Regions from separate parts of the Methylobacterium sp. ap11 genome, predicted to be linked through region 1. Evidence: riboswitches for the same ligand, from Rfam matches in the RefSeq annotation. Region 1 holds a riboswitch; each other region holds the start of a gene.
The links. Region 1 has a riboswitch for cobalamin ahead of BMX97_RS21865 (TonB-dependent receptor plug domain-containing protein). Riboswitches for the same ligand answer to the same signal wherever they lie in the genome.
Positions count from the first base shown of each region.

Region 2: linked by a shared signal. The riboswitch ahead of BMX97_RS26250 (CbtB domain-containing protein) and the one ahead of BMX97_RS21865 (TonB-dependent receptor plug domain-containing protein) in region 1 are both predicted to bind cobalamin.
Region 3: linked by a shared signal. The riboswitch ahead of BMX97_RS19075 (TonB-dependent receptor) and the one ahead of BMX97_RS21865 (TonB-dependent receptor plug domain-containing protein) in region 1 are both predicted to bind cobalamin.
Region 4: linked by a shared signal. The riboswitch ahead of BMX97_RS19730 (TonB-dependent receptor) and the one ahead of BMX97_RS21865 (TonB-dependent receptor plug domain-containing protein) in region 1 are both predicted to bind cobalamin.

Region 1 covers NZ_FOEB01000017.1:30,137-37,300, forward strand. Annotated here, with positions in the region: gene BMX97_RS21840 (AAA family ATPase) at 1-174, opposite strand, end outside; gene BMX97_RS21845 (DUF6925 family protein) at 204-1,196, opposite strand; gene BMX97_RS21850 (ABC transporter ATP-binding protein) at 1,168-1,989, opposite strand; gene BMX97_RS21855 (FecCD family ABC transporter permease) at 1,986-3,014, opposite strand; gene BMX97_RS21860 (ABC transporter substrate-binding protein) at 3,011-3,805, opposite strand; gene BMX97_RS21865 (TonB-dependent receptor plug domain-containing protein) at 4,004-5,968, opposite strand; cobalamin riboswitch at 6,090-6,289, opposite strand; gene BMX97_RS32295 (hypothetical protein) at 6,381-6,896, opposite strand.
Region 2 covers NZ_FOEB01000025.1:26,116-33,279, reverse strand. Annotated here, with positions in the region: gene cobW (cobalamin biosynthesis protein CobW) at 29-1,063, opposite strand; gene BMX97_RS26260 (DUF1636 family protein) at 1,060-1,437, opposite strand; gene BMX97_RS26255 (CbtA family protein) at 1,434-2,186, opposite strand; gene BMX97_RS26250 (CbtB domain-containing protein) at 2,273-2,449, opposite strand; cobalamin riboswitch at 2,480-2,684, opposite strand; gene cobU (bifunctional adenosylcobinamide kinase/adenosylcobinamide-phosphate guanylyltransferase) at 2,806-3,318, shown strand; gene cobO (cob(I)yrinic acid a,c-diamide adenosyltransferase) at 3,315-3,920, shown strand; gene BMX97_RS26235 (prephenate dehydrogenase/arogenate dehydrogenase family protein) at 4,126-4,896, shown strand; gene BMX97_RS26230 (peptidoglycan DD-metalloendopeptidase family protein) at 4,958-6,538, opposite strand; gene BMX97_RS26225 (protein-L-isoaspartate O-methyltransferase family protein) at 6,694-7,164, opposite strand, start outside.
Region 3 covers NZ_FOEB01000013.1:37,904-45,067, forward strand. Annotated here, with positions in the region: gene BMX97_RS19065 (putative bifunctional diguanylate cyclase/phosphodiesterase) at 1-35, opposite strand, end outside; gene BMX97_RS19070 (PepSY domain-containing protein) at 685-2,112, opposite strand; gene BMX97_RS19075 (TonB-dependent receptor) at 2,124-4,259, opposite strand; cobalamin riboswitch at 4,524-4,725, opposite strand; gene BMX97_RS19080 (ABC transporter substrate-binding protein) at 4,944-6,158, shown strand; gene BMX97_RS19085 (aldo/keto reductase) at 6,268-7,095, shown strand; gene BMX97_RS19090 (acyl-CoA thioesterase) at 7,164-7,164, shown strand, end outside.
Region 4 covers NZ_FOEB01000014.1:10,922-18,085, forward strand. Annotated here, with positions in the region: gene BMX97_RS19725 (FdhF/YdeP family oxidoreductase) at 1-1,945, shown strand, start outside; gene BMX97_RS19730 (TonB-dependent receptor) at 2,330-4,360, opposite strand; cobalamin riboswitch at 4,563-4,757, opposite strand; gene BMX97_RS19735 (hypothetical protein) at 4,896-5,120, opposite strand; gene BMX97_RS19740 (hypothetical protein) at 5,196-5,411, opposite strand; gene repB (plasmid partitioning protein RepB) at 5,492-6,571, opposite strand; gene repA (plasmid partitioning protein RepA) at 6,568-7,164, opposite strand, start outside.

The DNA of each region.
Region 1 (7,164 bases):
GTAGCCGCCGCGCCGGACCTCCCAGTACATCTGCCGGTCAGGGGGCCAGAGCGCCTGCCGCAGGTCGTCGAGGGTGAGGTGGACCCAGCCCTCGCGCGGATCGAACCGGCGCGCGTAGGTCGTCTTGCCCGCGCCTGGGCAGCCGATCAGGCCGACGACCCGCTGGCGGGGCATTCGCCCGCCCTCGACGATCGGGGACATGGTCAGGCGTGGATGTCGGCGGCCTCGTCCTCCTCGTCGCCGGGGCCGACCTCGATGGGCTCGCCGCGAAGGTAGCGGCTTTGCGCCTCGGCCACCCGCCGGGCGGCCTGCGCGTGCCGGCTCGACACCGCGCCGCCGTGATCCTCGGCCCCATGCTTGACGGCGACCAGCGCCGGATCGCCCCAGAGCTGCAGCAGGACCTGGAACGCCGCCAGGCGCTCCGCGTCGAAGGCGATGCGCTGCCCCTGCATGTCCTTGTAGGGATGGGCCGGGTGCAGGGCGGCGCAGGGCACGAGGCCGGCCGGGATCGGGGTCGTCGCGGCATGGGTTCGGCCGCTCCGCAGGAGCTTCGGCAGAACGTGGGTGTGCGGCCCCTCCGGGCTGGTGCCGCCGGAGGGCGGGATCGGGGCGTAGACCTCGATGCGGCCGAAGCGGGCCAGGAAGACCCGATGCGGGCTCATGGCGACGAGGCGCGGCCCGATCGGGTTGCCGGGCGCGAAGAGCGGCTGCCCGGCCCCGGCCCGCAGGCAGGCGACGACCTCGGGATCGCGGCTGCGCACACAGGCGTCGATGGCGAGGAGGTCGAGGCCGAGATCGAACAGCACCCCGTCGCGGTCCTCCGGCCGTGCGGCTTCGTGATCGGGGCCGAGCTCCGTCACGACGCCGCGCCGGTTCATGACGCAGGCGTCTTCCGGCAGGCAGAGCGCCACCGCGTGGTTCCAGCCCGAGGCGACCGCCGTCTCGTAGGCGACCGGGCGCAGGTCGGGGTGGGGCCGCAACGCGATGGCCCCGCGGGCCGTTGCCATCCCGAGGCGAGCGTCGGGCAGAGCCGAGACGGGCTCGTCGGGGTCGCGCATGAACTCCGCGATCGCCCCGAAGCTGCCGAGGCTCCAGGCCGTACCCGGATCGCGCAAGGAGTCCCGCATCAGCGCCTCGACGGCGTCGCGGTCAGGAGCGGTCTTATACTCAGGAGCGGTCTTGGCCGGCTGGGTCATGGTCGTCCTCCCGGTGTGGCCCCGAGCGATCCCAGGGCAGGATGTAGGCTGTACCGTCGGCATGGGTGCCGCGCAGGACCGTGATGCCGAAGGCGGCCTGAAGCAGCGGGTCGGTCAGGGCGAGGGCGGGCGGCGCGTCGGCGACGATCCGGCCCTCGCTGAGCACCACGAGCCGGTCGCAGAAGCGGGCGGCCAGGGTGAGGTCGTGCAGGACGGCGACGACGCATGTACCGGTACGGCTGATCGCGCGCAGGAGGTCCATCGCGTCGAGCTGGTGGGCCGGGTCGAGGGCGGTGATCGGCTCGTCGGCGAGCAGGATCTCGGCCTCGACCGCGAGCGCGCGGGCGAGCAGCACCCGCATCCGCTCGCCCGACGACAGGCTCGGCTCGACCCGCTCGCGCAGGTGGGTGACGTCGGTGCGCGCCATCGCCCGGGCGATCGCCGTGTGATCGGCCTCGCTCGGGCCTGCGAAGGCGCGCCGGTGCGGCAGACGTCCGAGGGCGACGACCTCGGACACCCGCATCGGCCAGCCGATCCCGGCCGACTGGGCCAGGACGGCGAGGCGGCGTGCCCGCTCGTCCCGGGTGATCGCGGACAGAGGCCGGTCGTCGAGGAGGACGCGGCCGGATGACGGCGGCACGAGGCCGGCCAGCGCGCGCAGGAGCGTCGTCTTGCCCGCCCCGTTCGGGCCGACGAGGCCGACGAACTCGCCGGCCGCCACCGACAGCGAGACCCCATCGAGGATCGACCGGTCCTGAAGCCGGATCCGGAGCTCTTCGGCGGACAACCTCATCGGCCTCGCCCCCGCCGGAACAGCAGCGCGATCAGGAACGGCGCCCCGACCAGAGCCGTAACGACGCCGAGCTTCAGCTCGGGCCGTGTCGGCAGCAGGCGCACGACGAGGTCGGCGCCGAGCACCAGGGTGGCGCCGAGGAGCCCGCTCGGCCACAGGCTGGCTCCGGGACGAGCCCCGACCAGCGGCCGCACCAGGTGGGGGACGACGAGGCCGACGAAGCCGATCGCCCCGCTCACCGCGACGCCGCTGCCCACCGCCAAAGCCGCCCCGGTGACGATGCGGATGCGGACCGAGACGAGGTCGAAGCCGAGGCTCGCAGCCGTGTCCTCGCCGAGGGCCAGGGCATCGAGGGCGCGGGCGGTGGAGAGCATCAGGACCCAGCCCAGGGCCATCAGCGGCAGGCAGAGCCAGACGTGATCCATGCTGCGGTCGGCGAGCGAGCCCATCAGCCAGAACACGATCTCCAGGGCGGCGTAGGGGTTGGGCGCGAGATTGAGGGCGAGCGCCGTCAGGGCGCCGGCGAGGCTCGACAGGCCGACACCGGCGAGGATCAGCCCGAGCATGCCGGTGCCGCGGGCGGCGAGCCCGTTGATGCCGAACGCCGCGAGGGCGGCCCCGGCGATGCCGCCGAGCGGCAGGGCGAGCGACAGGCTGCCGGCGAGCCCGCCGTAGAATACCACCACCGCCCCGAGCGCAGCGGCCGAGGAGATACCCAGGATGCCCGGATCGGCAAGCGGATTGCGCAGGTAGCCCTGCATCACCGCTCCGGTCAGGCCGAGGCTGAAGCCGACGAGCCCGCCGAGGAGGGCGCGGGGCAGGCGCAGTTCCATCAGGACCAGGGCCGGGAGGGTGGCGCGGCCCGCGAGCGCGTCGCCGAGGGCGGCCGGCAGATCGAGGGCGGCGTAGCCGACCGCGACCGAGGCGACGGTCAGGGTCGCGACGAGGAGGCTCAACCCTGCGATGAGGCGCCTGCTGCCGGTCTGCGGGGTCGTTCGCGTCACGAGGGGCGTCGGGGCGTTCATCGGGTCTTCGTCGGGGCTCTCATGAGTGCGCGTTCCCTCGCAGCAGTTGCGAGCCGGGCGACGACCTCGGCGACCTGCGGCCCGGGACAGGTCCAGAGGCGGTTGGGGATCGAAACCGTGCGCCCTTGCGCGCGAAGCCGCTCGAGGATCGGGTGATGCAGCAGGGCGTCGGCGAGGGACGGCATGCCCGCCTCGCCGGCATCGAGCACGACGAGTTCGGCGTCGGCCAGGGCCGCCGCTTCGAGCGGCACCGAGCCGGTGCGGTCCCGGCCGATCTCGGCGGCGACGTTGACGAGGCCGGCCGCCCGGATGATCGCGTCGCCGAGGCTCCCGGGCGAGACCGTGAAGGCGTTCGGGCGCAGGACCAGGACGCGCAAGGAGCGAGAAGCCGGCAGGATCTGCGAGAGGATCCCGTCGAGCCCGGCCACCATGGCCTCTCCGCGCTCCGGATGCCCGACGGCCGCCGCGACGCGGCGGATCTGGGCGCGCACGCCGTCGAAATCGGCCGGCACGCCCAGTTCGAGCGGCGGGAAGCCGATCCGCTTGAGGAGCCCGACCGTGGTGCGGGTGGTGAAGGCCCCGGCGATGACGAGGTCGGGCGTCAGCGCGACGATCTCCTCCGCGAGGCCCCGTGTGACCGGCACGCCGGCCGCCTCGACCGCCACGGTCGAGCCGCGCGGATCGCCAGCGAGGGTGGTCACCGCCGCGACCTGCGCCCGGTCGGCCAGCCGCAGCACGAGCTCGTCCGCGCACAGGTTCAGCGAGACGATGCGCGCTGGCCTACCCGGCACGCCAGGGGTCTCCCCTGCCGATGCCGGGCCGGCGGCCAAGGAGGCCACCATACCCCCCATGACCCCGAGAAGGTGCAACGCCCGCATTCGCGCTCGTCTCTAATCAGATTTCGCAAAAGTGGCCGCCGGTTTTGCGACAAAAATCTGCGACAAAACAACCTAAGCAGACGAAGCGTTGGCCTGCCAACGCAAGTCTGCTTAGAACGAGGTCACGCGCACGCCGCCATAGACGGCGAGACCCGCGCCGAGGAAGCCGGTCGGGTTCTGATAGCGCTGGTCGAACAGGTTATCGATGCGGGCAAACAGCGTCAGGTTGTCCGAGCAGGCGTAATTGGCCGAGAGGTTGACCAGGGTGAAGCCGGGGTTCTTCAGCCGCGGAACCGAGAAGTCGCGGTTGCCGTCGATGAACGAGCCGATCGCCACCAGCGTGCCGGTGAGCGTGAGCTGCGGCATCGGGTTCCAGATCGCGGTGGCGCTGACCTTGTGCCGGGGCCGGCGTAGCAGCTCCTGGTGGGCGATCTCGTCCTTGGTGACGGTGTTGGTGTAGTCGACCCGGCCGCTCAGGGTGTCGGTGAGCCTGACCGAGACGAAGCTCTCCGCCCCGTAGGCCACGGCCCGGCCGACATTCACGCTGGTCGAGAAGGTCGGGAAGTAGGCGGTCTGGATCAGGTTGCGGAAGTCGGTCTCGAAGTAGGTTGCGCCGACGAGTACCCGGTCTCCGAGGGGCTGCTCGAAGCCGCCGTCGAACCCGAAGCTCTCCTCGGGCCGCAGGTTCGGGTTCCCTAACGAGCGGAAGGCCGGGTAGTCCTGGTAGAGCTGGCTCAGGGTCGGCGGCTTGAAGCCGGTGCCGACGCTGCCCTTCAGGCGTGTCTCCGTGTAGGGCAGGATGGTGCTCGGCGCGATCCGGAAGGTGGTCGCCCCGCCGAACTGGTCGTTCTCGTCGTAACGGATGTTGGCGACCAGGAAGGCGCGGTCGGTGATCGCCGATTGCAGCTCGGCGAAGCCGCCGGTATTGCCGTTCGACTTGTCGATGCCGGTTGCCTGGAAACGCTCGTCCTCGCGCTGGGCCCCGAACAGCAGCAGGTGGCCGGGGCTAAGCTGGATGTCGCCGCGATAGTCGAAGCGGGTGCGCTCGCCGAGATAGGTCGAGGGCGTCGGCGGCGCGAGCGGGTCGAGCGGTCCGGCGAACAGGCGGTCGAACTTGGCGTAATTGGCCCCGAAGACGTTGTGGAAGCCCGGCAGCGGCGTCCACTCCGCCTCGCCCCGCATCAGCAGTTGCTGCTGGTCGTTGAGGTTGCGGTAGGGCGTCGGTCGATAGGGAAAGCCGCCATCGGCCTGGTCGAGATAGGCGCTGTCGGAGAAGCGCAAGACGGTGTTCAGGCGGAAGGTGTCGGTGAGCTGCGCGCCGAGCTTGGTCGAGACGGATCTGATGTCGGTGAAGGCGGTGCGCAGCGGCACGCCGGGCGGCAGCAAGTCGAACGGCGTGACCGGCAGGGCCGCCTGGCGCAGGTGCTGCACGGAGAACGAGTAGTCGAAGATGCCCGACGCGCCCGACAGCCGGCCGCCCTGATTGAAGGTGCCGTACGATCCGCCCTCGGCAAAGGCGGTGACCTTCGGCGGGCCCTCGCCGCGCCTGGTCACGAAGGAGATGACGCCGCCGATGGCATCGGCGCCGTAGAGGCCGCTCTGCGGCCCGCGCAGCACCTCGAGGCGGGAGAGATCCTCGGTCTGGAGCTGGCTGAAGTCGAAGGAGCGGTTCGGCGTCGAGGGGTCGTTGACGTCGATGCCGTCGATCAGGACCTTGACGTGGTTGGAGTTGGTGCCGCGGATGAACACCGAGGTCTGGCCGCCCGCGCCGCCGGTCTGGACGACGTTGAGGCCCGGCACCTGCCGGAGAGCGTCCGGCGCCGTGCGGACCTGTTGTGCCTGAAGCACGTCCGAGGTGAGCACGGTGACGCTCGACCCCGTGGTGGCGATCGGCGTCGGGACGCCGGTGGCCGAGACGGTGATCTCGGAGAGTGCGATCGTCCCGTCACGCGCAGGTGGGGCATCGGCGAAGGGAGCGGCGACCTGCTGCGCGAGAGCGGGCGCGCAGAGGAGACCGGGGGCCGCGCAGGACAGCGCGAGCACGCGCCGGAGGGCGGGGCAGACGAGACGGGACACGGGCTTCGAGCCTCGGGAGACGGCAGTGGCACGTCACCGCGAACGAGGCCTCGAACCGTCATCCCGCGACAGGATAACGGCCTTCGGACACCCATCAGAACACCCCGTCTGACGCGTTTCGCGTGTGACCACGGCTGACGGCAGGTCTCCTGGCTCGCGGGTCAGTGCCTGCCACCGTCTTCCCAGGCGCAAGCACCCAGTGACGTGAGGTGGTGGAAGGCTCGCCGCTTACAGTTGCGGGGGCAGCCGCGGATTCGGCTCGCGCCTCACCGCATTCCCTTTCTCGTCCCCCGGAAGGGAACCGTCACGCTAGTCCTCCCATCCCGGCCAAGTCCGGTCAATCGTGTTCCTGCGGGAACCGCCCCGTTGTTGCGTGATGGCCGCATCCGGCAGCCGTTGGGGCTAGGCTTCGTCAATCCTGGGTGTCTGCCGGTGGGATCGCGGAACGCTGCTCGCCGAGTATGATCTCTCTGACACTGTGTGGCGAATAGAGCTTGTAATAACCGACTCGGTTGTCGGATTGGAAGCTGGCTTGGCCTGACGACCTCAACAATCCATCGCGCGTCATCGTTTCGCGCTGGGCGGACGTTATGCCGAGTGACTCACAGACCATTTTAGGAGTGAGGCTCAAGTAGGTGATATCGTCTATGATCTGGCAGAGATCATGCACAAGCGCTCCACGCGATGATTTGGATCTTGGAGCAAAGACTGCGCGCAGGCTATCATCGTCGTCAAGATCAGTCGGCTTGTGTCTTTTGAAACAGGCTCTGATTCGAAAATGCGCGTCTTTGCGACGTGAGGCAATGTTCAGCGTCAACGGGTCTGTGGCTTTGAACGTTGCGAATATCGCTCCATCGTCGAATGTCTCGATTTGCAGGCTGTGCCATCCAAAAACCTGGCGTTTTATCGGATTTTCATTCTGGGACATTACAGCGTTCCGATATAGCAAATCGCTTGTTGCAGAGGTTTTCCAATATCGTCGCAAATCACAATCGAAATTCCTATAGTTGCAAGCGGCCCCGTGCGGTCCGTGTCCTGAAGTGCCACGGCATGCTTTGGCAGTCATGCGGACAGTCGCAGCCGAAATCCAAGGTTGTTATTCGCCCGCCCTTGGGGGTCCATAAATGGTGTGCATGGCCGATGCTCGGAATTGCCGCTCGTTAGCATCCGATGCGTGTGCTTTTTTTGATACATCT
Region 2 (7,164 bases), on a different contig from region 1:
CCGGTACCGCAACTGGCGCGAAGATCCGTCAGCCCTTCAGCGCCGCCGTCACCGCCGCCTTGTCGAAGCCGGTGAGCCCGATCACCACCAGCGTGCCGTCGCGGTGCTCGGTCGGGCGCCAGGGGCGGTCGTAATGGTGGGCGACGCGGCGGCCGACGCCCTGGACGACGAGGCGCATCGGCTTGTCGGAGACGGCGCAGAAGCCCTTGATGCGCAGCACGCCCGCGACCTCGGCGGCCTTGGCGACCCGGGCGGCCAGATCCTCGGGCGAGCCGGCGGCCGCCACGGGGATCGCCACGCTCTCGAAGTCGTCGTGGTCGTGGTCCTCTTCCGTCTCGTGGTGCGAGGGGCGGGCGGCGAGGTCGTCCTCGGCCGCGGCGTTGAGGCCCAGCAGCACGCGGGGATCGAGAGCGCCGTGGGCGGTCTCGACGAGCTTGACGGCGCGCGGCAGGTGCGCCTCGACCTCGGCGCGGACCCGCGCCCGCTCGTCCTCGTTGAGGAGGTCGGACTTGTTCATCACCACGAGGTCGGCGCAGAGGAGCTGGTCCTCGAACACCTCCTCGAGCGGGTTCTCGTGGTCGACGCTGGCATCGGCCGCGCGCTGCGCCGCCAGGGCCTCCGGATCGTCCGCGAAGGCGCCGGAGGCCACCGCCGGGCCGTCCACCACCGCCACCACGCCGTCCACCGTGACCCGCGAGCGGATCGCCGGCCAGTTGAAGGCCTGGACGAGGGGCTTGGGCAGGGCGAGGCCGGAGGTCTCGATCAGGATGTGCTCGGGCGGCTCGGGCCGGTCGAGGAGCTTGTTGAGCGCCGGCACGAAGTCGTCCGCCACGGTGCAGCAGATGCAGCCGTTCGGCAGTTCCACCACCGCGTCGGCGTCGCAGCCCGGGATGCCGCATTCGGCGAGCAGGGACCCGTCGAAGCCGACATCGCCGAACTCGTTGACGATGATGGCGAGCCGCCGGCCGTCGTTGTGCTCGATCGCGTGGCGCACCAGCGTCGTCTTGCCGGCGCCGAGGAAGCCCGTGACGATGGTGCAGGGGATCTTGTTGAGGATGGTCATGCGTTCACCGGCGCGGGAGGGATGCGGGCGACGACACCCTTGCGGAACTCCTGCGGACGCTCGCGCCAGGGCACGATGCCGTCCGGCGTCCCGGCATAGAGGCCGATGCCGTCGAGGATGACCTCGGCGGAGGCCGCCGGGTCGAGGTCGCCGTAGACGTAGGTCCAGCGGCCGGGGCTCGCGACCGCGACCGTGCAGGACCGCTTGCAGACCGAGAGGCACTCCACCGGCTCGATCGTGACCGGCGCGCCCGGCCGGGCGGCCAGCGCGGCGGCCAGCGCCTCGTGCAGGCGGGCCCCGGCGCGGGGGCCGTCGGCCGGATCGGCCGCGCCGCGGCAGGTGGTGCAGACGTAGAGGGTGACGGGATCGCTCACGCCGCCACCCCGCTGCGGACGGGATCTCTCGTCCGTCCCACAACCGCGCCCCAGGCCCAGCCGAAGGCGAGGCCGAGCACCGCCCAGAAGGTGAAGCCGATGGCGAGCGACCGGGCAGCGAACTGCGCCGCGAAGACCGGCGGCATGGCCGAGATCTCTTCCGGCCCGTGCGGCGCCCCCCAGACATGCGGCGCAACGAGGAGGGCGAGGCCGATGCCGATCGCCGCCGGGCCGCGGCGGATCGCGATCAGGTAGAGGCCGATCGCCGTGGCGAGCGCGGTCGCCACCCACCAGAGCTGGCGCGATTCGAGGCCCGCCGCGGCGATGCCGGGCAGTTCCGGCGGCAGCCCGATCGCAGGCGCGAGGCCGGCGGCCAGGAAGCCGCCGATGCCGAACTTGAGCGCTTCACCGGGCGTCACGGTGCGGCCGGTCGCGACCAGCACGGCGCCGAGCAGCAGGGCGTAGCCGACGCCGCTCACCAGGGTGGCGAGCGCCGTGAAGGCGAGGCGCGGCAGGCCGGGGGCGGGCTGCCATTGCGGCTCGCCGCCATGGTCGTGGCCGGCATGGGCCAGCACGATCAGCGGGTTGGTGAAGGCCTTGCCGGCGTAGGCCGGCCCGGCGGTCTCGGCCGTCTCGTACTTCTCCGCCGCCAGGATCAGCGGCGAGGTGAGGGCGAATTGCAGCACGGACGCCACGCAGGCGGCCAGGAAGCCGGCGACCAAGGCCGCGGCGAGCAGTCGTTTCGTCATCGAGGGATCACCTGCACGACCAACGGGAAACGGGCCCGGGCCCCGTGAGGGCGCAGGCCGCGCAGCCGCGTTCGGTCAAGCCCTGGTCAGTGGCAGGGGAAGTTGGCGGAGTGGCGCCAGTCGTGCGCGGCGTTGTGCAGGGCGACCACGGGCGCGAAGCCCGAGACGAACAGCAGGCCGACGCCGAGGGTGGCGGCCAGGAGCACGGCGCTCAGGCGCTCGCCGACCAGGGCGGGGGAGAGGGTACGGGTGATCGCGACCATGACGAAGCTCCTGCCGCCCCACCGGCGGCGTCGAGAGGAAAGGATGACGGCAGGTCTCCTGGCTCGCGGGCTCTCAAAACCGACCCACCGCCTTCCCGGATCGCTCCAGTGGCCGATGGCGGGCCGTAATCGTCCGCTCACAGTTGCGGGGGCAGCCGCGGCAGGCCGAGACGATCCCGGTTTCCGCGTTCCCTTTTCACCTCGTGATCGAGGCACCGTCTCCTCGACCCTAGCCGCTCGCCTGCGGGCTTGCAATCGCCGCGCCGTGCCCCGACACCCCCCATTCGATGGATTTCCACCCGACCCCCGCGCCCGAGGAGAGTTCCGTGCCGGACGAGACCCGCGCCGCGCCGCGCCTGACCCTGGTGCTGGGCGGTGCCCGCTCGGGCAAGAGCGCCTATGCCGAGGGGCTGGTCTCGGCGCAGGCCGGCCCGTGGCTCTACGTCGCGACGGCGCAAGGGTGGGACGACGAGATGCGCGAGCGCATCGCCCTCCACCGCGCCCGCCGGCCGCCGCCCTGGGAGACCGTGGACGCGCCACGCGACCTCGCCGGGGCGATCCGCCGGGCGCCGCTGGGCCGGCCGGTGCTGGTCGACTGCCTGACGCTGTGGCTCACCAACGCGATGCTGGACGAGAAGGCCGACCTCGCCGCCGAGGTCGCGGACCTGCTCGCGGCCTGCGCCGAGGCGCCCGGACCCCTGGTGCTGGTCTCGAACGAGGTCGGCTTCGGCATCGTGCCCGAGAATGCGCTCGCCCGCCGGTTCCGCGACGAGGCCGGCCGCCTGCACCAGCGCTTGGCCGCGCTCGCCGACCGGGTGGTGCTGGTGGTGGCGGGCCTGCCGATGACGATCAAGGGAGAGACACGATGAGCGACGACGAGGCGGCGCGCCACCGCGCCAAGATGGAGAAGCGCAAGGCGGTCCAGGACGCCGAGGTGGCGGAGAAGACGATCGAGAAGGGGTTGCTCATCGTCCATACCGGCCCCGGCAAGGGCAAGTCGACCGCGGCCTTCGGGCTGATGCTGCGGGCGCTCGGCCGCGGCTGGCGGGTCGGGGTGGTGCAGTACATCAAGGGCGCCTGGGAGACCGGCGAGCGCTTCGCCCTCGACCGCTTCGCCGACCAGGTCGAGTGGCACACGATGGGGGAGGGCTTCACCTGGGAGACGCAGGACCGCGACCGCGACGTCGCGGCCGCCCGCGCCGCCTGGGCGAGGACCGAGGCGCTGATGGCCGATCCGGCGATCCGGCTCCTCGTCCTCGACGAGCTCAACATCGCGCTGCGCTACGACTACCTGCCGCTCGCCGAGGTGGTGGAGGCCCTGAGCCGGCGCCGGCCCGACCTGCACGTCGTGGTCACCGGCCGCAACGCCAAGCCGGAGCTGGTCGCCGCCGCCGACCTCGTGACCGAGATGACCCTCGTGAAGCACCATTTCACGGCCGGGGTGAAGGCGCAGGAGGGGATCGAGTTCTAACTGAAGGGCGCCGATTGACGGTGCCGGCCAGCTGCGGCTACAGGCTCGGCCATGACCAGCGCCCTCCCGACCGGACTCTATCCCGCGCCGCATCCCTAAGCGGCGGAGTGCTCGTCATCTCTCAACCGCTACGACGTGTCGGCGGTTGAGGCTTCTTTCGAAAGTTCCAGGCCCGCCGACCTCGCCCACCGCCGAGGTCTCTCCCGTGCCGTTTCCCCTCGACACCCCCGTTTCGGTCGGCCTGATCGGCTTCGGCGCGTTCGGCCGCCTCGTCGCCGCGCATCTGGCGCCGCACGCCGAGTTGCGCGTCCACGACCCGTTCGTGCCCGACGGCGCGATCGCGGAAGCCGGCGCCGCGCCCGCTACGCTCGCCGAGGCCGCCGCCTGCCCGGTGGTGATCCTGGCCACTCCCGTCTCGACCCTCGCCGCGGTGGTGGAGGGCGTCACCCCGCACCTGCGGCCGGGCGCCCTCGTCCTCGATGTCGGCTCGGTGAAGGTGCGCCCGGCCGAGATCATGCGGGCCGGGCTGCCGAAAGACGTCGACATCGTCGCCACCCACCCGCTCTTCGGGCCGCAGAGCGCGCGCGACGGCCTGCGCGGGCTCAAGATCGCGGTCTGCCCGGTGCGGGGCGACCGGGCGCGCCGGGTCGGCGCGTTCCTGCGCCGCGCCCTCGGCCTCACGGTGATCCTGACCACGCCGGAGGCGCATGACCGCGAGGCGGCGGCGGTGCAGGGCCTGACCCACCTCATCGCCAAGGTGCTGGTGGCGATGGAGCCGCTGCCGACCCGGATGACGACCCGCAGCTTCGACCTCGTGATGCAGGCGGTCGGGATGGTCCGGCACGACGCCCCGGAGGTCTACCACGCGATCGAGCGCGAGAACCCGTTCTCGGCCGAGGTGCGGCGGCGGTTCTTCGACCTCGCGGCGGGGATGAATGCGGAACTCGGCGAGGGAGCCTTGCGCCGCGAGGCGTGAGCCGCCGACGCGAGAAAGCGGGACGCTCGCGCGCCCCGCTCTCGTCTCGCTCGCTCGACGTTCAGTTGCTCGCGAGGTGCGGCATCGGGTCGACCGGGGTCGCGCCCTTGCGGATCTCGAAGTGCAGCTGCGGCGAGGTCACGTTGCCGGACGCGCCGGACTTCGCGATGGTCTGGCCGCGCTTCACCTTCTCGCCCGGCCGCACGTCGATCTCGCCGTTATGGGCGTAGGCCGAGACGTAGCCGTTGGAGTGGCGCACCAGGACGAGCTTGCCGTAGCCCTTCACGTCGCTGCCGGCATAGGCCACGGTGCCCTCCTCGGCGGCCTTGACCGGGGTGCCCTCCGGCACCGCGATGTTGATGCCCTCGTTGCCGCTCGAGCCGTAGCCGTTGATCACCCGGCCGCGGGCCGGCCAGCGGAAGGTCGATTGCGGCTCGGGCGCCGCCGGGGCGACCGCGGGGGCGGGCGCCGGCGCGGGCTCGGGCGCCTTCTCGGGCAGGGCCGCGACCTTCACGGGCTTGGCCGGCTCAGGCTTCGGCTCCGGCTTCACCTCGGCGACCTTCTTGGGCTCGGGCTTCTTCACCTCGGCCTTGGCCTCGACCGGCTTCGGCTCGGGCTTCCCGGCCTCGACCTTGGCCTCGACCGGCTTGGCCTCGACCTTCTTGGGCTCGGGCTTGTGCAGCTCGGCGACCTTCTTGACCTCGGGCTTCGCCTTCTCGGCGACCTTCTCAGGCTTGTGCTCGACCTTCGGCTCCGGCTTCCGGGCCTCGACCTTGGCGGCCTTCGGCTTCACGGCGACCTTGTCGTCCTCGTCGTCGTCCTGCTGGCGCGCGGCGACCTTGGCGACGGCCTTCGCCTGCCCCTTGGCGGCGACCCGCTCCTCGTCCTCGCGCGGCTCGGGCTTGCGCAGGTTGAGCTTGGCGGCGCGCTCGGCGGCGGCCGCGGGCACCGGCTTCGCCTCGGCCTGGCCGGGGCGGACGGGGGCCTTGCGGGCGGGCTCCGGCTCGCGGCGCGGGGGCTCGGCCCGGATAGGCTCGGGACGGGGCGCGACCTCGGCTACCCGGCGCACCGGCTCGGGGGCGCGGGTCTCGACCGGGCGGGCCTCGGCGACCTGCACCCGCGGGGCGGGCGGCACCGTGCGGGCGCTCATCGCCGGCACGCCGCCGGCATGGTAGACCGGGATCACGATCTGGCGGCCGGCGGTGACCTGCGCGGCGCTCGACAGGCCGTTGGCCTGGAGGATCGCGGCGGACGGGACGCCGAAGCGGGTCGACATCTGGTTCAGGCTGTCGTTGGCGCCGACCGTGATGGTGGTGCCGCCGGTGGCCGACCACCCGGCCGGGCCGCCGGTCACCGGCGCAGCGGCGGCGACGCGGGGCGTCAGCACCGGGGCGGCGGCGAGCGGCCGGCTCGTGACCGGCGGGGCCTGCGGCGCTGCGAGCGGCCGCGACTGGATCGGCGCCGAGCGCACCGGCGCCGTCAGCGCCTCACCCTCGGGCAGGCTGCCGGTGGCCCCGGGTTCCCCGCTGGCGCTCGATGAGAACGGGTTCGAGAACGGATCGAGCCGCACCGCATCGGTGCTGCAGGCCGCCGTGGCGCCCCCGATCAGCCCGATGAGGGCGAAGCGCGACAGTGTCCGCATCCCCTTGCCTGTCCCGCGATCCCGCATCGACGCACCCGTACATCCACGCAACCCTATGACCGGGATTCAAACAGGATTCAGGTTAAGCTTCCGTTGCGTGGCGGTGTTTCGGGCTCACCAAGCGGGGCCGTGGCGGGAACGGACGCGGCAGCGCGTCAGAGCGCCGCCGCGAGGCCGGGCGTCAGCGGGCCGATGCGCAACGGCGTCTCGCGCACCTGCCGCCACGGGCCGTCGGCTTCCTGGGCGATGGCGACGAGCCGCGGCCCCGCCGGCGTGGTGAGGGCCCCGACGAGGCGCCCGCCGGGGTTCAGCCGCGCCAGCAGGCCAGCGGGCAGATCGCGCAGGGTGCCGTTGACGAGGATCCGGTCGAACCCGCCGGCCTCGTCCGGCGGCGCGTATCCGTCGGCCAGCGCCACCATCGCGGCGTCGAAGCCGAGCGCGTCGAGGCGCGAGCGGGCGTTGCGGGCGAGGGTCGCGTAGCGCTCCAGGCTGACCACCTCGGCGGCGCCGAGGCGCAGCAGCAGGGCGGTGGCGTAGCCCGAGCCGGTGCCGATCTCGAGCACCCGGGCCCCCTGCGGGGTGAGCGCCGCCAGCATCGTGGCGATGACGCTCGGCGCCGTCATGGT
Region 3 (7,164 bases), on a different contig from region 1:
AGGAACCTGGGAAATTGCTTGAGGTACACCGCCATCCCGGCTCGTCCAGCGCATTCGTCCGGCCGAGCATGCACGGCGAACGTTATCGAGATCTGAATACGATCGTCCTATTCCGACATTTTCGCCTGTCCGTACAAAGGCATAGCTTTTCGGAGCGAGGGCCCCGGCGCCGAACGGGCTGGATTATCCCGCGTCTCCGTCCCGTATAGCCGCGTCCATTCCGGTCCAGGGCGGCGCGGCGACCGCCCGCGGCGCGTCCTGTCGCCGGATCATCGTCGCCTCGCCAAGTCGAGGCGGGGTGTTGCAACCGATGGTAGTGGAAAGCATCATGCCTTCGTCGGCGTTGCAAGGCCGCGAGAGGGTGGATCCGGTCGCTCTGGTCTCGGCTGTTCGGTTTCGCCCCAGTCGATCGCCCGGCGCGCGAGGCCTCGCCGCGGCGTCTGCACCCGGCGATCCGCCGGTTCGACACGAGTTTTTCCCCTTCGACTTGATCGCCTGTCCCGCCGGCGGGTCCAGCGTATTCGCATGAAGAGGCGAGTGCCGATCGTCCCTGCCTCGGTCATCCGGGCGTCTCCGGCCGGTTCTGGCAAATGAACATTCGGCTGCGGGTGCGGTCGATCCCGTCGCCGGCTTCCGATCGGCACCGACGACGGACAAACCCCGGCCGCGGGATCGGGTCGGGTCTCAGGCCCGGCGGCGGCGCAACCGGCGCCAGCCGAGGACCGTGCCGCTCGTCGCGACGACGAGGCCGAGCGCCGAGAGGGCGACGATCAGCGCCAGGCGCACGGCTGGGCTCCGGGCGAGGGGGCCGGCATCGAGGGTGTGGAGCGCGTCGAACAGCCAGCGGTTCGCCCGGCCGCTGCGGTCGGTCCGCCCCAGGATCGCCCCGGTGGCGGGGTCGAGGTGGAACCAGGTCCCGGCCGGGTCGTCGAAGGCGAGGCGCAGGACCGGCAGGGTCGGGGCGCCGTGGCGGTCGTACCAGTAGGCGTCCGGCGCCTCGAGGCGAGTGACCTCCCGCAGCCGGGCCGCCGGCAGCATCGCCCGGCCGGCGGCCACGATCGCCTCCGAGGTCAGCGCGGTGCCGCAGCACGGCGTGGTGCCCCCCGGGCCGGAGGCCAGGATGACGGGGCGCCCGCCGATCCAGGCGAAATCGAGCGCGACGGTCCCGGCGGGAGCCCGCGCCAGGGCGTCGAGGCCGAGCGGGAAGACCGGCGCCGCCTGCCCGGCATAGGCCGCCCGCATGGCGGCGTCGGGGCCGCGCGGCCCGAACCAGCCGCGCGGGTTCATCGACAGCCAGCCGCTGACGAGGAAGGTGACGACGACGAGGCCGCCCGCCACCCCGGCGAGGTGGTGCCAGGCGGCCCAGCCGCGATAGGGGGTCAGCCGGCCGCGCATCAGCCGCACGAAGCCCAGCACGTAGCCGCTCACGCCCGCCGCGAGCGCGATGCCGGAGACCCACAGCACCACGTCCTGCCACAGGCCCGCCCGCGCGCGCAGCGGCGTCAGGTAGATCCAGTGCGTGACGGCACCCGGCCAGTTCCACACCCGCTCGGCCCGGGTGGTGTCGAGGGCGAGCTCGCCCGTCGCCGCCGACAGGTAGAGTTCGGTCCCGGCCGGATCGCCGAGGGCGACCACGCGGAACGGCCGCAGGGGGTCGTAGCGCGCCGTCACCGTCCACTGGTCGCGGGTCACGGTGCCGAGATCGGCGACGGCGCGCGCCGCCGGATGGATGGCGGCGAGCGCCGCCGCGTCCGCCGCCGTCAGTTCGGGCACCGGATCGCCGGTCACCGCCGACAGGGCCTGCCGACGCCCGTCGGTATCGGCGATCCAGTAGGCCGGCGCGCCGCCCCGCATCGCCAGCGTCAGCCGGGCCGGGTAATGCGCGAGGCCCGCCCGCTCCAGGGCCGCCCGAGGGGTGACCCGCACCGAGGCGAGGTCGAGCGGCGGCAGGGCGCCCAGCCGCTCGCCCTCGGTGAGGGCCGGGAAGCCGACGCACAGCATCACCAGGCCGGAGCCGAACCAGAGGAGGATCAGGAGCCCGGTGGCGATGCCGAGCCAGCGATGGCCGAGATGCAGCCACCGCTTCAGCCGCTTGACGGCCGCCTTCGCCACCCTGCCGCGCATCAGAACACGACGTGGTAGGCGAGCTCGACCGAGCGCGGCCGGCCGAGCAGCCAGGAATTGGTGTTGCCCGAGACCGCGTAGATCTGGTCGGTGAGGTTGTAGCCGCGCAGCGACAGGCGCGAGGTCGGGGTGACCTGCCAGTCGAGCGTCGCGTTCACCAGCGTGTAGGCCGGCCGCTTCACCGTGTTGGCGAAGTCGCTGAACACCGGCCCGACATCGTTGACGCCGAGCCGCGCCACCCAGCCCGGCGCGAAGGCGTAGCTGAGCCAGACGTTGGTGACCCGCTGGGGCACGTCGACCGGGACCTTGCCGGCGAACGACACCAGGCCCGCATCGGTGTTCTGCGAGAAGCTGTCGTAACGCGCCCTGAGCAGGGCGGTGTTGGCCTCGATGCGCCAGGCGTCCGAGAGCTGGTAGGCCAGCGCCACCTCGACGCCGCGGGAAGACTGGCTGCCGACCTGCGCCACCTCGGTCGGCCGGTCGGGGATCGGCGAGAGCAGGTTGTCCTTGGCGATGTGGTAGGCCGCCACCGTCCACTCGCCGCGCCCGCCGTCGAACAGGCCCTTGGCGCCGGCCTCGACCTGCTCGCCGGTGGCGAGCTGGAACTGCGCTTGCGGGACGCTGGTGGTGATGAGGCTGCCGAGCGGATCGGCGGCGGTGGCGTACTGGGCGTAGAGCGCGAAGTCCGGCACCGGGGTGTAGACGGCGCCGACCCGGAAGCTCGTCGAATCGAACGTCTTCTCGAAGCGGCTGCCGGCCAGCGGCCGGCTCACCGCCACCGTCGGGGCGTCGTAGCGCACCCCCGTCACCAGGGCGAGCTGGGGCGACAGCTCGAGCCGGTTCTCGGCGAAGACCGAGGCCTGGCGGGTCCGCGACACGATGTCGGTGCGGGTGCCCGCGACGTTGATGAAGGTGCCCGGGACCGGGTTGAACGGATCGACCGTGCTCTCGCCGCCGAACGGCGCGTTGCTGTCGCGCCGGAAGGCGATGTAGTTGACGTCGAAGCCGACGACCGTCGTGGTCTTGAAGCCGAACAGGCTGCTCCGGAGCGTCGCGTCGAGGCGGTTGCCGATCTGCTCCTCGTGGTGGAGGATCTCGATGTAGTCGCTGCGGCCGATCAGGCCGGTCGCCGGCTGGTAGGTGTATTGCTCGACGTCGCGCCAGTGCCGCTCGGTCGAGAGCCGGTAGGCGGTGTTGCGCACCGTGATGTCGGCGCTCGGGTTCCACTCGGTGCGCAGCTGCGTCCAGTTGTCGAACCAGGCGATCTGCGAATCCCGGATGTTGTAGTTGATGAAGCGCAGGCGGTCGGGCACCCGGTTGCCGACGAGCGGCGAGCCCCAGTAGCGGGTCGGCTCGTTGTAGCCGAGGTCGTGCGAGAGCGTGACGCTCAGGTCGGGCGTGACCTGCCAGGTCATCGCCGCCGAGAGGGCGAGGTTGCGGAAGTCGCCGTCGGGCTTGACCCAGCCGTCGGCCCGGTTGCCGCTGAGGTTGATCCGGTAGGCCAGGTCCTCGCCGACCGGCCCGCCGCTGTCGAGGGCGAGCCGCGCCACGCCGTCGGAACCGATCGCCGCCCGCGCCTCGCCGAGGGCGGTGAAGACCGGCTTCTTCGGCACCACGTTGATGATCCCGCCGATCGCGCCCTCGCCGTAGAGCACCGAGGCGGGCCCGCGCAGAACCTCGATCCGCTCCGCCGACCAGGTGTCGAACGGGAAGGTCACGGTGCCGACCCCGACATAGAGCCGCGTGCCGTCGTAGAGCTGCTGCACCGAGCTCGGCCCGACGAAGCCGCGGCTGGCGAAGGAGAGGTTGCCGTTGCCCGGGGCGGCGACGCTGGTGATGCCGACGGCGTTCTGGGTCACCGCCTCCTCGACGGTGTTCTGGCCCCGGGCCCGGATCGTCTCGCCGGAAATGACGTCGAGGCTCGCCGGGGTCTCGAGCGGGGTGAGGCCCAGCCGGCTGCCGGAGCGCGCGGGCGTCGCGAGGTTGAGGCCGGGAGCGGCGACCTCCCGGTTCCGCCCGCCCGCCACGTCGATGGCATCGAGGGGCAGGTCCTCGGCGCCCGCGGGCGCGGCGGCGAGGAGCGGGGCGGCGAGGACGGCGACGGGAGCGAGGCGGCGGGCGCGACGGGGAGACATGCGGGTTTCCGGAGGAGGCGTGCGCACCGTCCGTAATGGACTCATCCAAAAATGTAACGTTATAAAGTTACATTCTCGCCATCCGGTCCGTCGCCGTGACGGGACGGCGCGCAGAGGGCGCGCCGCATCAGCGGATCGGGGGAGGACGGCGGGGGACATGGCGGGACGGGACGCGGCTGTGGCACGTCACCGCGAACGACGGCGCAACGGGGACCTTTCGCCCCCGTCCCGACACCCATCAGGACACCCCGCCCGACGTGCTCGCGTGTGACCACGGCTGACGGCAGGTCTCCTGGCTCACGGGTCGTCGCCTGCCATCGTCTTCCCAGGAACCGTGTCGGGTCCCCAGTGACATGAGTGATGGAAGGCTCGCCGCTTACAGTTGCGGGGGCAGCCGCGGCTTCGGGCGAACCCTCACCGCGTTCCCTTTTGATCCCCGGAGGGAACCGTCGGCGTAAAGCTTAGCCATTCGGCAACGAAGGAGCAACCGTCGTCGACGCGCGAGCGACGCGGAAGGCGATAACGGACGGCGCGACGGACACCGCCGATGCAACCCCCGGCTTTCTCAACCACGCCGCGCGATCCCGCATCGACGCCGCCCCGCACCCCTGACATACAGAGGCCCGAACGGCTCGATCGGGCCGCGAACAAGATCTGACAAAAGCTCCCTGGGAGGATCCCCCGATGTCGTTCCGCTCTCGGGCCGCCGGTCTCGCCGGCCTCGCCCTGTCGCTCGCGCTCGGCACCTCCGCGCTGGCGCAGGATTCCAAGGCGCCGATCAAGGTCGGCGTGCTCAGCGACATGAGCGGGCCCTTCGCCGACCAGGCCGGCACCGGCTCGGTCACGGCCGCGCAGCTCGCGGTGGAGGATTTCGCCAAGGAGGCCGGCGAGCTGAAGGTCGAGGTCGTCTCGGCCGACCACCAGAACAAGCCCGATATCGGGCTCGCCACCGCCCGCCGCTGGCTCGACCAGGAGGGCGTCTCGACCATCGTCGACCTGCCGAACTCGGCGGTCGCGCTGGCGGTCGCGAACCTGATGCGCGAGCGCCACCGGGTGGCTTTGGCCTCGAGCGCGCTCACTTCCGACCTCACCGGCAAGGCCTGCGCGCCGACGACCGTGCAGTGGGTGTCCGACACCTGGGCGCAGGGTTCGGCCACCGCGCGCGCCGTCGCCGGCCGCGGCGGCAAGTCGTGGTACTTCGTCACCGTCGACTACGCGCTCGGCCACGCGCTGGAGCGCGACGCCACCGTGGCGCTGAAGGCCGTCGGCGGCACCGTGAAGGGATCGACCAAGCACCCGCTCAATGCCGGCGACTTCGCCTCGCCGCTGCTCTCGGCCCAGGGCTCGGGCGCGCAGGTGCTGGCGCTCGCCGATACCGGCGCCGACATGATCAACGCCGTGAAGCAGGCGGCGGAGTTCGGGTTGATGCCCCAGATGCGGCTCGCCGCCCTGTTCGTGCAGCTCTCCGATACCCATGCGCTGGGCCTCAAGGCGGCGCAGGGGCTCCAGCTCGCCAGCGCCTTCTACTGGGACCGCACCGACGGTACCCGCGCCTTCGCCAAGCGCTTCGCCGAGCGGATGAACGGCCGGATGCCGACCGAGAATCACGCCGGCGTCTATTCCTCGACCCTGGCCTACCTGCGGGCGGTGCGCGACGCCGGCACGATCGAGGGCGAGAAGGTCGTGGCGGCGATGCGCGAGAAGCCGATCAACGATCCGCTCTTCGGCACCGTGACCGTGCGCCAGGACGGCCGCGCCGTGCACGACGTGTTCCTGTACGAGGTGAAGAGCCCGGCCGAGAGCAAGGGCCCGTACGACTACTACAAGCTCCTCGACACCGTGCCGGGCGACCAGGCGTTCCGGCCGATGGCCGAGGGCGGCTGCCCGCTGGTGAAGTAGGCGGGACGCGCCCGACCGCCGCCTCGACTTCGGCGGGGCCCGACCCAGATCAGGGGCTCGCACCCCTGCAGGGGCGCGAGCCCCTGTCAGGCCCTGCCGAGAGTGTCCCATGTCCGACGCCGTCCTGACCCTGAACGACGGGAAGCGCATCCCCCAGCTCGGCTTCGGGGTGTGGCGGCTCGAGAACGAGGAGGCCCCGGCGATCGTCGGGGCGGCGCTCGAGGCCGGCTATCGCTCGATCGACACCGCGGCGGTCTACGGCAACGAGGCCGGGGTCGGCCGCGCCATCGCGGCCTCGGGCCTGGCGCGCGAGGAGGTCTTCGTCGCCACCAAGGTCTGGAACGACCGCCACGGCTACGACGAGACCCTGCGGGCCTGCGAGGACTCGCTCGCCCGCCTCGGCCTCGACCACGTCGACCTCTACCTCGTCCACTGGCCGGTGCCGCAGCGCGGCGCCTATCTCGACACCTGGCGCGCCCTGATGCGCCTGCGCGAGGACGGCCGTGCCCGCTCGATCGGCGTCTCGAACTTCACGATCGAGCACCTGACGCGCGTCATCGACGCCACCGGCTCGACGCCGGCGATCAACCAGGTCGAGCTGCATCCGCGCTTCCAGCAGGCCGCCCTGCGGGCCTTCCATGCCGAGGCCGGCATCGTCACCGAAGCCTGGGCGCCGCTCGGCCGCGGCGGGGTACTCGACGATCCGGCGATCCGGGCGATCGCCGAGAAGCACGGCCGCACCCCGGCCCAGGTCGTGCTGCGCTGGCAGCTCGACATCGGCAACGTCGCGATCCCGAAATCCGCGACGCCTGCCCGCATCCGCGAGAACCGCGATGTCGCGGGATTCACCCTCGACGCCGACGACCTCGCGCGGATCACGGCTCTCGACGACCCGGCGGGCCGGATGGGGCCGGACCCGGAGACCTTCGGGGCGTGAGGCCGGCTTGATCGGCGGCGCCGGGCCGGCCTAGGCTCGACCCCCGATCATCATCGAGAGACAGCCCTT
Region 4 (7,164 bases), on a different contig from region 1:
CGAGGCCTTCCGGGAGATCGGCGCCGAATTGCAGCGGCTCGATCCCAAGTCGACGGTGTTCTACTCGTCGGGCCGGGCGAGCCTCGAGACCTCGTATCTCTACGCCCTGTTCGCGCGGCTCTACGGCCACAACAACCTGCCCGATTCCTCCAACATGTGCCACGAGACGACCTCGGTGGCGCTGAAGAAGGTGATCGGCGAGAGCGTCGGCACGGTGGTGTTCGACGATCTGTCGACCTGCGACGCGATGTTCTTCTTCGGCCAGAACACCGGCACCAACTCGCCGCGGTTCCTGCACCCGCTGCAGGAGGCCTCGAAGCGGGGCGTGAAGATCATCACCTTCAACCCCGTGCGCGAGCGGGGCCTCGAGAGCTTCACCAATCCGCAGAGCCCGGTCGAGATGCTGACCCGCAAGGCGACGCCGATCAGCGCGCAGTACCATCAGGTCCGGCCCGGCGGCGACATCGCGGCGATCCTCGGCCTGTGCAAGCATATCTTTGCCGCCGACGACGCCGCCAAGGCGCGCGGCACCCGCGTCCTCGACGTCGACTTCATCGCCCAGCACACGACCGGGCTCGACGCGTTCGAAGCCAAGGTCCGGGCGACCTCGTGGGAGGAGATCGAGCGCGAATCGGGACTGGCCCGCGCCGACATCGAGGCGGCGGGCCAGGTCTATGTCGAGGCCGAGCGGGTCTGCGCCTTCTACGGCATGGGCCTGACGCAGCACGTCCACGGCTTCGAGAACGTCGCGATGGTCGTGAACCTCCTGCTGCTCAAGGGCAATATCGGGCGCGACGGCACCGGCGTGTCGCCGGTGCGGGGTCACTCCAACGTGCAGGGGCAGCGCACCGTCGGCATCTCGGAGAAGCCCGAGCTGGTGCCCCTCGACCGGATCGCCGCACAGTTCGGGTTCGAGCCGCCGCGGGAGAAGGGCGTCAACACGGTCGAGGCCTGCGAGGGCATCCTGAAGGGCACGATCAAGGCCTTCATCGGGCTCGGAGGCAATTTCGTGCGGGCGATCCCCGACCAGGACCGGATGGAGAAGGCCTGGACCGGCATGCGGCTCACCGTGCAGGTCGCGACGAAGCTCAACCGCTCGCACCTCGTCAACGGCGAGATCGCCTACCTGCTGCCCTGCCTCGGCCGGACCGAGGAGGACAAGCAGGCGGGCGGGCCGCAGGCGGTCAGCGTCGAGGACACGTTCAGCTGCATCTACGGCTCGAAGGGCCGCCGCACCCCGGCGAGCGACTTCCTGAAATCCGAGGTCGCGATCGTGGCCGGCCTCGCCAAGGCGACGCTCGCGCCGAACCCCAAGGTGACCTGGGACGCCTGGGTCGGCGATTACGGCCTGATCCGCGACGAGATCGCCAAGACCTACGTCGAGGAGTTCCACGACTTCAACGACCGGCTCTGGATCCCCGGCGGGTTCTACCGCGGCAACTCCGCCCGCGAGCGGATCTGGAAGACCGAGAGCGGCAAGGCCACGTTCACGGCGCCCGAGGTGATGTCGGCCGCCGGGTTCGGGGATGCGGACGGGCGCTACCGGCTGATCACCATGCGGTCGAACGACCAGTTCAACACCACGATCTACGGCTACAGCGACCGCCTGCGCGGGATCGAGGGCACCCGCGACGTGCTGCTGATGAACCCGGCCGAGATCCGCCGGGCGGGGCTCACGGAAGGCCAGGTCGTGTCGCTCGTCAGCGATGCCGGCGACGGCATCACCCGTGAGGTGACCGGCCTCACCGTGACGCCGTTCTCCCTGCCGGACGGGTGCCTGGGCGCCTATTACCCCGAGATGAACCCGCTGATGGCGCTCTCGCACCACGACATCCAGTCGGGAACGCCGGCCGCGAAATCGGTGCCGGTGCGGATCAAGCCGGAGGCCGGCGGACCGAAGGCCGACCGGCGCGAGCCGACCGGGCATTCGGCCCATCCGATCTGAGGGGGTGCCGTCCCCCCTCCCCCACCCCGGTCCGGCCTCCGGCACCACGCATCAAAGTGCCGGTTGCATACGGATGGCGCACAATTGTGCTTGTGTGGGGGCGGCGCGGCGGCTACCACTGTGATCACAGACACGACACAAGCCGCCCTCGAGAGCGGTCCGCAGTCTGGGGAGGAAGGCCCTCGTGAAGGGCGAGCACCGCCGCGACGCCATCGCGGCGGTGCTTCTCGTTCGGGGTCACGCCCCTCTACAAGACGACGAACGTGCCGGCGGTGACGCCGCCGCTCGCCGGCACCGGTTCGCGGCCCATCGGGCCGATGGCCACCACTGCGAGAGATCCCGCCCGGCGATGGCCCCTTAAGGGACACGACGGGACCGCGCCCGTCAGAACCGCCCCGCCAGGGTCAGGCGCAACGCGGTCGGCTCGACTGGGTGGAAGTGCCGATCGGCCACGGCGGCGGCTTCTCCGGGCAAGCGGGACTCGTAGAAGTAGGTGATCTGGTCGGCCTTCGCGTTCGTCAGGTTGAGCACGTCGAGGGCGAGGCTCACGCCGTTGTCGAAGGCGTAGCCGAGACGGCCGTTGAGCAGCGCGGTCGGCTTCGAGCGCACCGAGTTGTCCTCGATCAGCGGCCGGGGGCCGAAGTACCGGAAGCGCAAGGATCCGAACCAGCCCCGGCCCTCGCCGAAGGTGATTCCCGCCGACGCGATGGTGGTCGGCGCCTCCGGCACGCGCTGGCCGACGGGGTCGCGGTCGGAGAAGCGCGCGTTGGTGATCGTCAGGTCGCCCTCCAGCCGCAGCCACGGCGTGACCGCGTAGTGGTTGCTCCACTCGATGCCGAAGCGGCGGGTCGGCCGGCTCGGCTCGGTGGTGCCGGTGTCGCCCTGGAACAGGTTCTCGGAGGCGAAGTCGAGCCGGAACAGGGCGAGGCTCGTCTCCAGCCCGGCGATGGAGCGGTTGCGGATGCCGACCTCGTAGCCCGTCGAGGGCACCAGGAACGGCGAGCGGCTGATGTTGAACAGCGGGCTTGCCGGATCGACCGTCGCGGTGACGCCGCGGACGTCGTTCGAGTGGAAGCCGCCGCCGTAGTTCACATATAACTCGGTATCGAGCCACGGCCCGAGCACCGCGCCGAGCTTCGGGGTGACGATGCCGTCGCGGGCCCGCCCGGAATTCGCCGGCGTGTCGGAGCGGACGTCGGCGTAGTAGCCGTCGGCCCGGAAGCCGACGCTGGTGCGCAGCCAGTCGGTCCAGCGCACCCGGTTCTCGTAGTAGAACGCCGCGCTCGCCTCCAGCACCCGGTCGTCGAGCACCGTCGAGCGGTATTGCCGGGCGGTGGTGTTGAACAGGCCGACCCGGATGTCGTCGGTACGGGTCTGGAGGCCGATCTCGTTCTCCATCGGCAGCCCGAGCAGGTCGCCCTGGAAGACGCGGCTGATCTCGCCGCCGCCGAGCACCCGGGCGTCGCGCTGGCGGAACTGGTCGCCGTTGACGGGATCGTTGAGGAAGTAGGTGAAGTTGTTCCAGAGGTTCATCTGGTAGCGGATCACGTAGGCCGAGGCCCGGGTGATGCCGCCCGCGTCCGATTGGCTCCAGCGTCCCGAGAGCGAGAAGCGCCCGGTCTCGCCGCCATCGGTCGGGTCCAGCGTGCCGTAGCGGCCGATAATCCCCTCCGCCACCGCCCGCTCGGGGATCTGGTTGGTGGCGTTCCACTTCGCCCAGTAGGCCATGCCGGTGACGGAAAACCCGTCGGTCGCGGTGCCCTGGCTGTAGCGGGCGACGCCGTTGAGCTTGCGCAGGGCATCGGGCACCACCCACGGCCCATCGTAGGTCTGCGCCTCGCCCGCCACCAGGAGGTTGCCCGCGCCGAGCGGCAGGGAGGCGGCCGAGAGCCCGCGCTTGTAGCCGAAGCTGCCCAGCGTGGTCAGCGCGACGTTGCGGTCGAGCTTGTCGAGGTAGTCGATCCGCACCGATCCCGCCGAGGCGAAGTCGCCGTCGCGGACGAAGTACGGGCCCTTGTGGAATTCGACCGCGCCGACGAGCTCGGGGATCAGGAAGTTGAGGTCGGCATAACCCTGGCCGTGGGCATGGGTGCGCATGTTCACCGGCATGCCGTCGACGTGGAGGGCGATGTCGGTGCCGTGGTCGAGGTTGAAGCCGCGCAGGAAGAACTGGTTGGCTTTGCCCTCGCCGGAATGCTGGGTGACGATCAGGCCCGGCACCGATTCCAGGACCTCGCCGGGACGGGTGACGGGGCGGCTGTTGAGCTGCGCGCCCGAGATGATCCCGGCACTGGCGGCATCGACGGTCGCGAGCGCTCCGCCGATGCCGGTGACGCCGCCGACGTAACCGGCACTGGCGGCGGGGCCCGACGGGGCGGGTGGCGGGGCGGAGACCTCGATCTCGTCGAGGCGGATCTCGCCCGCGGGCCCCTGGGCACCGGCTGGCGAGGATGCCACGGCGGCGATGCAGGCGACGAGCGGGGGAACGAACGACAGGCGGGAGGCAGGCACGGTCGGGACTCGGGCAACGGCAGTGGCACGTCACCGCGAACGAGGCCGCCCGGATCGCGAAGACCCGTTCCGACACCCGTCAGGACACCCCGCCCGACGCGCTTCGCGCGTGACCACGACTGACGGCAGGTCTCCTGGCTCGCGGGTCGGTGCCCGCCACCGTCTTCCCGGGTGAGGCACCCAGTGACTATGGTGGTGGAAGGCTCGCCGCTTACAGTTGCGGGGGCAGCCGCGGCATCGGGCGAACCCCCACCGCGTTCCCTTTTGATCCCCGAGGGGAACCGTCGCCGTGAGGGTGGCGGTTCGAGGGATCCGGGTCAATGCCCCGCGGTGCGATTGCGAACGCGCAGGTCTCGTCGCCTGCCGGTCGTTGCACCCGGGCACCGTTGCCCGCCGGGCCGGCTCGCGTCGACGCCACGCCCCGGGACAGGATCCGGCATCACGTGGACCGCCCCGGTTCCGGCGGGTCCGGGAACGGCGTCCAGTCGGTGAACGCCTCCGGGGCGTAGCCGTACTCGGTGGTGGCGACGTGCCAGGGGCGCGCATCGCCGACGCGCCCGGGATCCCAGCGGATCACGGCGCGCCGATCCGGCTCGTCCCGGTGGATGGCGATGATCCAGCGGCCATCCTGGGGGGCGCGATCGATGGGCCTCCAATCGGTCATCGGCTGCTCCTCATCGGCTGCCCCGCGGCGGCGGACTCTCGTCGTCCAACGCGCCGCGCCTGCCGCCGTTCGCCGTCAGCGCGGCGCGGACCCGCGCACCAGGCGCTCGCCGGCCTCGCATTCGCGCAGGAAGGTCGCCCGTCCGTCGCCGGTGATGCCGCTCCGGTCGGCCTTGGCCTCGCAGACCTCCCGCTCTCCGGTCCGCGGCGCGTCCTCGGCGAGGGCGGCGGGAGCCAGGAAGGGGGCCAGGACGGAGGCCGGCAGAGCGAGGAGCAGGACGGCGCGGCGCATGACGGATCTCGGAATGTCGGGCGGGACCGGTGAGGCATCGTCGCGCCCGTGCGATGGTTCCCGTGTGCCCTCGGCTCCCGTCAGGGCTTGGCGCGGCCGGCCCGGTAGGCGGCCAGGATCTCCGGCAGCCGGTCGAGGACGTAGTCGGCGAGGCCCGGCTCGGCGGTCTCGTCGAACGACACCGCGACTCGATCCGGGCGGCGCTCGATCCGGGCGATGCCGCGGCCGGCCTCGTCGCTCCAGACCTGCGGCGCCGGTTTCGGGGCCGCCGGGGGGGCGAGCGCGTGCAGCACGGCCGCGAAGCGCTCGTTCGTCGGCGTCTCGGCGAGGGCCGGATCGGCGATGAGCCCGGCGATCCGCTTCGGGCTCGCCGCCCGGATCCGCTCGGCGAGCAGCATCCAGCGCGGCCGCCCGGCGGCGGGCGCCGGGCCGATCGCCCGGACGACGTCGGCCGGCACCGTGCGGGCGACCGAGATTAGGGTCGAGAGGTCGCCCTTGCCGACGCCCATCGCGGCGATGATCGTGGCGCGGGAAAAGCCGTGCTCCTCGAGCCGCAGCGCGAAGAACGCCCGCTCGATGTAGCTGAGGTCCTGCCGCTCCAGGTTCTCCTTGCCCTGGGCCACCACCAGTTCGGCGTCCGAGAGCGGGCGCACCACGGCGCGGACCGGCCGGGCGAGGCGGCGCGCCGCCTGGATGCGGCGGCGGCCGTAGGCGACCTGGAACCGGTCCGGGTCGGCGGGGTGGGGGCGCACCAGGATCGGCACCTGCTGGCCGCTCTCGCGGATGCTCTCGACCAGGGCCGCCAGGCCCGGGTCGGTCGCGTCCGCCACCCGGTCGGCGATGAAGGAATCGTCGATCCGCTCCGGGGCGATCTCGACGACGACCGTGCCGGCCTCGATCTCGGCGGCGGCGTCGGCCCGGGCGGCGAGCCCGCGCAGCGTGCTGCTCATCGCCCGCACCGCACCGCTGCGGCTGCGCTCGGGCGAGCGGGAGGCCGGGTTTGCAGCTGCGAACTCGGGCTCGGCCGGGGTCGGGTTTGCAGTTGCAAACGGCTCGGGCGCCGGCGGGGCGGCGGCCGGCTCGGCCGCGGGCGGCGGGGCGGCGGGCTTCGCGGCCGGGCGGGCGCCGAACAGCGCGTCGAGGTTCGACTTGCGGCTCATGGGCGGCCCCAGGCACGGCGGATCAGTCCCTCGATCTCGCCGTTGACCGCCTCGAGGGATTCGAGCGCCCGGTCGTAGGTCGAGCGGGTCACGCCCTCGCGGCCGATCTCGTAGAGGGTCTGCTTCGACAGGCCGGCATCCGACACGGCGGAGGACTTGAGCATCGGCGCGGTCAGCACCGCGTCCTCGAACAGGGTGCGCAGCATCCCGACGATGCGGGTCTGCGGCGCGTCCTGCTGCTCGTAGCGGGTCACCAGGTAGCGCAGCCAGTCGTAGTGCAGCCGCCCGCCGGATTCCGCCACCACGCCGAGCAGGTCCTCGGTCATCGCCAGGAACTGGCTCATCGAGGCGACGTCGAGCATCTGCGGATGCACGGTGATGAGCAGCGAGGTCGCGGCGCAGAGCGCCGAGAGGGTGAGGTAGCCGAGCTGGGGCGGGCAATCGATGACGACGATGTCGTAATCCTGCGCTACCGTGTCGATGGCATGCGCCACCCGGTCGAAGAACAGCGGCTCGCCGGCCCGGCGGCGGGTCAGCGCCCGCGGCGTCTCGTGCTCGAACTCCATCAGCTCGAGGTTGGCGGGCACGAGGTC